Linked DNA regions of Cupriavidus metallidurans CH34. The protein of the gene in region 2 interacts with the protein of the main gene of each other region in a pairwise test. Links are inferred from orthologs where the notes say so. Each region holds a gene or a part of one and is shown on either strand. Other genes may lie near its edges.

The links.
Region 1: the proteins of RMET_RS10550 (region 2) and RMET_RS00270 interact in binary tests that used the Escherichia coli proteins (3 or more experiments, as listed by UniProt). The link is inferred for Cupriavidus metallidurans CH34 from one-to-one orthologs.

The regions. Positions count from the first base shown.
Region 1 is NC_007973.1:57,548-60,812, reverse strand. Bases 305-3,253 are described here. They hold RMET_RS00270 (rod shape-determining protein), read right to left. Parts: upstream 2,327-3,253; coding sequence 1,283-2,326; downstream 305-1,282. Other genes in these bases: mreC (rod shape-determining protein MreC), read right to left, coding at 305-1,140. In the rest of the region: rod shape-determining protein MreD, read right to left, coding at 1-133; more of mreC, read right to left, coding at 130-304. UniProt on the Escherichia coli protein: Forms membrane-associated dynamic filaments that are essential for cell shape determination. Acts by regulating cell wall synthesis and cell elongation, and thus cell shape.
Region 2 is NC_007973.1:2,287,806-2,291,121, forward strand. Bases 234-3,233 are described here. They hold RMET_RS10550 (RodZ domain-containing protein), read right to left. Parts: upstream 2,262-3,233; coding sequence 1,206-2,261; downstream 234-1,205. Other genes in these bases: ispG (flavodoxin-dependent (E)-4-hydroxy-3-methylbut-2-enyl-diphosphate synthase), read right to left, coding at 234-1,157; pilW (type IV pilus biogenesis/stability protein PilW), read right to left, coding at 2,254-3,030; rlmN (23S rRNA (adenine(2503)-C(2))-methyltransferase RlmN), read right to left, coding at 3,027-3,233. Also shown: more of ispG, read right to left, coding at 1-233; more of rlmN, read right to left, coding at 3,234-3,316.

The DNA.
Region 1 (3,265 bases), 2.2 Mb from region 2 along the record:
GCACCAGCGCCACGACGTCCGGAATCCAGAGCGTCTCGCCCCAGGGCATCAGGTTGATCAGGAAGGCCAGCACGAAGGTCAGCGCGATGAACGCGGGATTGACCGGGCGCAGCAGGTATTGGGATGTCGTCACCGTGCGGGCTCCGAGGGTTTCTGCGCCGGCGCGGCCGTGGGCGTGTCCGCGGGCTTGTCGGCCGACGTGGCCGCCTTGTCTGCCTTCTGCTCGGCGCCAGCGCGTGCCGCCGCCGACCGCGAGCCGCGCTCGGCCTTCTGCGACGTGGCTGCCTCCGGCGGGCGCGGGGCAAGGCCCGACTCATAGCGCACCACTAGCAACTGGCGGTGCGAACGCACACCGGCCACGGGCTCGCAATACACGCGGGAGAACGCCGTATCGGCTTTGCGTTCGATCTGGACAATCTTCGCCACCGGCAGGCCCGGCGGATAGGTGCCATCGAGGCCCGACGTCACCAGCAGGTCGCCCTGCTGCAGATCGGCCGATGCCGCCATGAAGCGCAGGTCCAGCAGACCGGCGCGTGAGCCGCCAAAGGCCACGCTGCGCAGACCGTTGCGCACCACCTGGACCGGGATCGCCTGGTCCTTGTCGGTCAGCAACGTCACTTCCGACTGGAACGGGGAAACGCGCGTCACCTGGCCGATCACGCCGCGCTCGTCGATGACCGGATAGCCGGCGCGCAGGCCCTGCATGCTGCCGCGATCGATCACGATACGCTGGCTGTAGGGGTCCCGGGCGTCGTAGAGGATTTCCGCCGGGGTCACCGGCGTGGTCGATTGCTGCGTCAGGTTCAGCAGCTTGCGAAGCTGGTTGTTCTCGGATTCGAGCTGGGCCTGGCGAACCGAGGCATTGGCCTGCTCGAGCGCCGCACGCCGCAGCTCGCGGTTCTCGTTGGCCAGTTCGACGGAAGACTGGGCGTAGTCGAAGACGCCACGGATGGCGTCGCGCGGTACCAGCACCAGACGCTCCACCGGCATCAGCACGGTGGCAGCCACCTGGCGCACGTTGCGCATGGCGTCAAAGCGCGCGTCGACGATCAGCAGCACCAGCGCGATCGTCACGAAGATAACCAGACGCGCAACGGCGGACGTGCCTTGCTTGAAGAGCGGCGGTGGAGAGTAATCCATTTACCCGTGCGCAGGCGATGCCAATCCGCCAGCGCGACGCCCCGTCCCTTGCGGGACGGGGCGGGTCGGGCTGGCGGAGAAAACGTTCAAGATGGGGGAGGGCCCGGCGACGCGACTCACCACGTTGCCGGGTCCGGTTGCATTACTCGTACGAGAAGATGCTGCCGAGCTTGTCCATACGCTCCAGCGCCATGCCGGAGCCGCGTACCACGCAGGTCAGCGGGTCTTCGGCCACCAGCACCGGCAGGCCGGTTTCCTCGGCCAGCAGACGGTCCAGATCACGCAGCAGCGCGCCGCCGCCGGTCAGCATCATGCCGCGCTCGGCGATGTCGGCGCCCAGTTCCGGCGGGGTCTGTTCCAGCGCGATCTTCACGGCCGACACGATCTGGTTCAGCGGATCGGTCAGCGCTTCGAGGATTTCGTTCGACGACACCGTGAACGCGCGCGGAATGCCTTCGGACAGGTTACGGCCCTTGACTTCCATTTCGCGGACTTCCGAACCCGGGAAGGCCGAGCCGATTTCCTTCTTGATCGCTTCGGCGGTCTGCTCGCCGATCAGCATGCCGTAGTTGCGGCGGATGTAGTTGACGATCGCCTCGTCGAACTTGTCGCCGCCCACGCGCACCGAACCCTTGTAGACCATGCCGCCCAGCGAGATGATGCCCACCTCGGTGGTACCGCCGCCGATATCGACGACCATCGAGCCCGACGGCTCCGACACGGGCAAGCCCGCGCCGATCGCCGCCGACATCGGCTCCTCGATCAGGTACACCTGGCTGGCGCCGGCGCCCAGGGCCGATTCACGGATGGCGCGGCGTTCCACCTGGGTGGAACCGCACGGCACGCAGATGATGATGCGCGGGCTCGGACGCAGCAGCTTCGAGTCGTGCACCATCTTGATGAACTGCTTGAGCATCTGCTCGGTCACGGTGAAGTCGGCAATGACGCCGTCCTTCATCGGGCGGATGGCCTCGATGTTGCCCGGGACCTTGCCCAGCATCTGCTTGGCTTCCTTGCCCACCGCGGTAATCGTCTTCTTGGCGTTGGGGCCACCTTCCTGACGGATAGCCACGACCGACGGTTCGTCCAGGACGATGCCCTTGTCGCGCATGTAAATCAGGGTGTTGGCGGTGCCCAGGTCGATGGCCAGGTCGTTGGAGAAATAGCTGCGGAGAAATCCGAACATCAGGAATCCTGTCTTCTGTTGTTTCGCGGGTATGCGAAGCGGCCGGCGCCGCCTGCGGCCCGGCCACGAATCGTTTGCAAGGGTGATGGTTCACGGCTCCCCGGTGCGTGCGGCCCGCGCCAGTCATGCTGGCGCGGGCCGATGCCGCTGACACGCCGGATCGGCAGCCCACGGCGCTCCGCAACCGGCGCAGACCTGCACGCGCCGAACCGAGAGGTGCTAACAAAACGACTCTGGCAATTCTGGCAGCGCGGTGACGGACAAACGCCTTCGCCGCGCCCGGCCAGACCCACCAGGCTTCGCTTTGTTAGCACCCCTTACGGGAACCTTTGATTAGACTCTGCGCGAAAGTTCGCCGCCAGATGCGCCGGACAGGTCAAATACACCTGACGTGTGGCAGTAGCCTAATCGGAGGAACCTGATTGTTACGACTGAAAATGCGATGATTTCCCTCTGCATATCGCAGGATGGTCACCGCGCAACCCCGTGTCCAATACGCGCCGGACTTCCACGCCGTACCGGATAGTGCGTCCCCCTTTTGTATGGCGCCGACGGCTATCATGCGCCGCCAGTGTTGCACGGCTGCGACGGCCGACGCTCGGAACTGGTCCGTTCCGGGTCCCGGGGCCGTTCTGGTCGACCGCGAAAACCGTCCGGACTGTGCCGACGGCGTCACCATCGGGCATCCCTGCCCATCCGAAGTGGAGCGCGCGTTGCGGGGAATCTGCAACGCATAATCATACCTTATAATTCTCGCTGTTTCGGGGCGTTTGGCCCCGGAAAAACTTGTAACTTCGACGATCCTGGGGCGCCTCCCCGGGCGCACCAGTCCGGCACGCCCTGGCCACCCCGCCGCCGTGCCACCCGAAGCGCCCTTCCGGCCCCCAGATGGCCGGCACCCCCGAATCCGGCCAAGATACTTCCAGTCCAACGGACCGA
Region 2 (3,316 bases):
ACCGGCGCCGCAGGCGATTCGCCCGAACCCGGCAGCGAAATACCGATGTTGGCGTGCTTGCTTTCGCCAGGGCCGTTGACGATGCAGCCCATCACTGCCACATCCATTTCTTCCACGCCCGGGTAGGCCGTCTTCCAGACCGGCATCTGCTCGCGCAGATACGACTGGATGCTTGCTGCCAGCTCCTGGAACGTTGTGCTGGTGGTGCGACCGCATCCCGGGCACGCGATCACCATCGGCGTGAAGTTGCGCAGCCCCATCGTCTGCAGGATTTCCTGGCCGACGTAGACTTCCTTCTCGCGCGGCGCGCCGGGTTCCGGCGTCAGCGAGATCCGGATCGTGTCGCCGATACCTTCCTGCAGCAGCACCGATAGCGCAGCCGTCGACGCAACGATACCCTTGCTGCCCATGCCGGCTTCAGTCAGACCCAGATGCAGCGCATAGTCGCAGCGGCGCGCCAGCTCGCGGTATACCGCGACCAGTTCCTGCACCTGCGATACCTTGCACGACAGAATGATCTGATTGGCCGGCAAACCGATCTCTTCAGCCTTCTGGGCCGACTCGATCGCCGACGTAATCAGCGCCTCTACCATCACGCTTTGCGCGGGCCACGGCTCGGCGCGCTGGGCGTTTTCGTCCATGATGCGTGCCAGCAAATCCTGATCCAGGCTGCCCCAGTTCACGCCGATACGCACCGGTTTGTTGTAGCGGCACGCCATCTCGATCATCTCGGCGAACTGCTTGTCGCGCTTGGCACCCTTGCCGACATTGCCGGGGTTGATCCGGTACTTCGAGAGCGCCTGCGCGCACTCGGGGTAGTCATGCAGCAGCGTATGGCCGTTGTAGTGGAAGTCGCCCACCAGCGGCACATCCACGCCCATACGGTCGAGTTGTTCGCGAATCGCCGGCACGGCCGCGGCGGCTTCCGGCGTATTCACCGTGATACGGACAATCTCCGAACCGGCGCGTGCCAGTTCCTTGATCTGGATTGCGGTGCCGATGGCATCCACCGTATCGGTGTTGGTCATCGACTGCACGCGCACTGGCGCGCCGCCGCCGATCGTCACGATGTTGTCGCCCCACACAACACTGGCCTGGCGCGAAACGCGACGCGGCAGCGGGCCCGGGATCACGGGCTGGAAAGCGTTCTGGTTCATTGCATTACCACCTTTTCTTGCATGGCTGGCCGCGCCACCCGCAGCGCATTACTGCAGGGTCAGGCGGGCCACATTATTCCGGTTGGACGCCTGGAAGTTCACTGCTGCACCATTGTGCGTCAGCGACTCAACGCCCTTCACATTCCCGAGAATGATCTTGTAGGGCCCACCCGCGCCACCACCCGACACGGTATCGCCAGCCTTGGCGGTACCGCCAAGAATGACCTTGCCGGTGCGGTCTCGTACTTCATACCAGCTATCGGCCGAGAAACGGATCTGCACAGCACCCGCACTGTCGCCCTGCGCAGCGGGAACCGTGGCAGGCGGCGTAGCGGCTGGCGTCTTTGCCGCCTCGGCGGGAGCCTCTCCACCCGTGACCATCGGCAAACCCGCCGACATGGTAGCCGGGGCCGGCGTGACGGCCACGGACTGCGCGGCCGATGCCGACGCAGTCTCGGACGGTGCTGGCGAGTCGTTGCCGGTCATCACCGGCGGCAACGCTGCGCTCACCGTGCCATCGTTATTGCTCTGCTCCTGGGCCCGCTCCTCGGCAACAGCCGGTTTGGGCGCCTCGGCCGCGGCCTTGCTGCGGGCCTCGACCCACGCCTTGGCATGATCAAAGCCGAAATATCCGCCAACGCCGATCAAGGCCAGCACGCAAACCAGCCAGACCCAGCGCCCACCGGCACCACCGCCAGTACCCTTCGAACCGAAGCGCTTGCGATCGTCGAAAGCCTGATTGAGTGCGCCCTCATGACGCTGCGTAATCCCGGTAACCGGCGTGGCCTGAGCCTGCGCGTGATAGCGCCCCAGCAACCCGTCGATATTCACCTGGAGCGTCCGCGCGTAAGCACGCATCACACCCTTCGCGAACGTCACATCGGGCAGGCTCGATACATTGCCCGACTCAATGGCGACGAGCTTCGACGCTGCCACCTTCAGTCGTGCACTGACATCTTCCAGAGAAAGCCGCTGCGCCTCGCGAGCGTCTTTCAATTTCGCCCCGATCTCGCGGGCAACAGCCTCGCGGTCGGAGTCTGTCGCGCCACCGCCGACGTGACCCGTCGTCGCGGCCTGGCTGTCGGCGCGCTCTTGTTCACTCATCCCAAGCTCCTCTCTCGTATGCGGTCAACTCGCGCGAGTCGGGGAACCGGCTGCGCAGTTGTGCCGTGAGTGCGTTCTGTGTTTCGGTATCGCCCTGTCGGCGGGCGATGCGCGCACCCAGCCAGAGGGATTGCGCGCTGGCAAAGCGGCTGCTGTTGACGCGGCCAACGTAGTCCTTGGCCTGCGGCATCTCCCCGCGTTGGAAACTGAGCTGCGCGAGGTTCGTCAGCAACGCCGGATCATTGCGGTCGTAGCCATAGGCCGTCTGGAGACTCTTCTGCGCCGAAATCAGGTCGCCATTGCGCATCTCGCAGGCGCCCAAGTTCGTCAGCGGCTTGACGGGGCCATTCATGGACGGCGCCTGCACCGCGCGCTGCAGCATGGCCTTCGCCTCTGCGTAGCGGTTGTTCTGGCACAGGAACCAGCCGTAGTTGTTCAACACGTCCGGGTCGCTGTCACGCATGCTCAGCGCGGTGCGGAAACTGTCTTCGGCCAGGGCGGTCTCGTTCATGCCCATGTAGACCAGCGCCCGAACGTGATAGGCGTCGACCAGCGTCGGATCGATATTGATGGCCTGCTTGACCTCGTCAAGCGCCACCGAATACTGGCGCGCCTCGAGGTACTGCGTGGCCAGGCGCAGCCTGATACTGGCGCGCTTGTCGGCCGGAGTCTGATCGGAAGCGGTCTTGATGTCCTGGGCGGGTGCAGGCGGCAACGAACAGGCGGACAGCATCAGCCCGAACAGGGCAGCAACGATCAGACGGGTCATGCAGGACGGGCCTCCCGGGGGGCGCCGGCGTCAGCCACCGGCACCAGTGGCGTGATCTTGCCGAACTTGCCGCGCTCGGCCAGACGGGTACGATCCATGACTTCGCCAGCAAGCTGGCCACACGCGGCGTCGATGTCGTCGCCACGTGTTTTGCGGATCGTCGTGACAATCCCCGCATCCATCAGTACCTGGGCGAAGCGGCGAATCTGCTCGTTGTTCGAGCGCTTCAGCCCCGATTCCGGGAACGGGTTGAACGGAATCAGGTTGAACTTGCAAGGCACGTCGG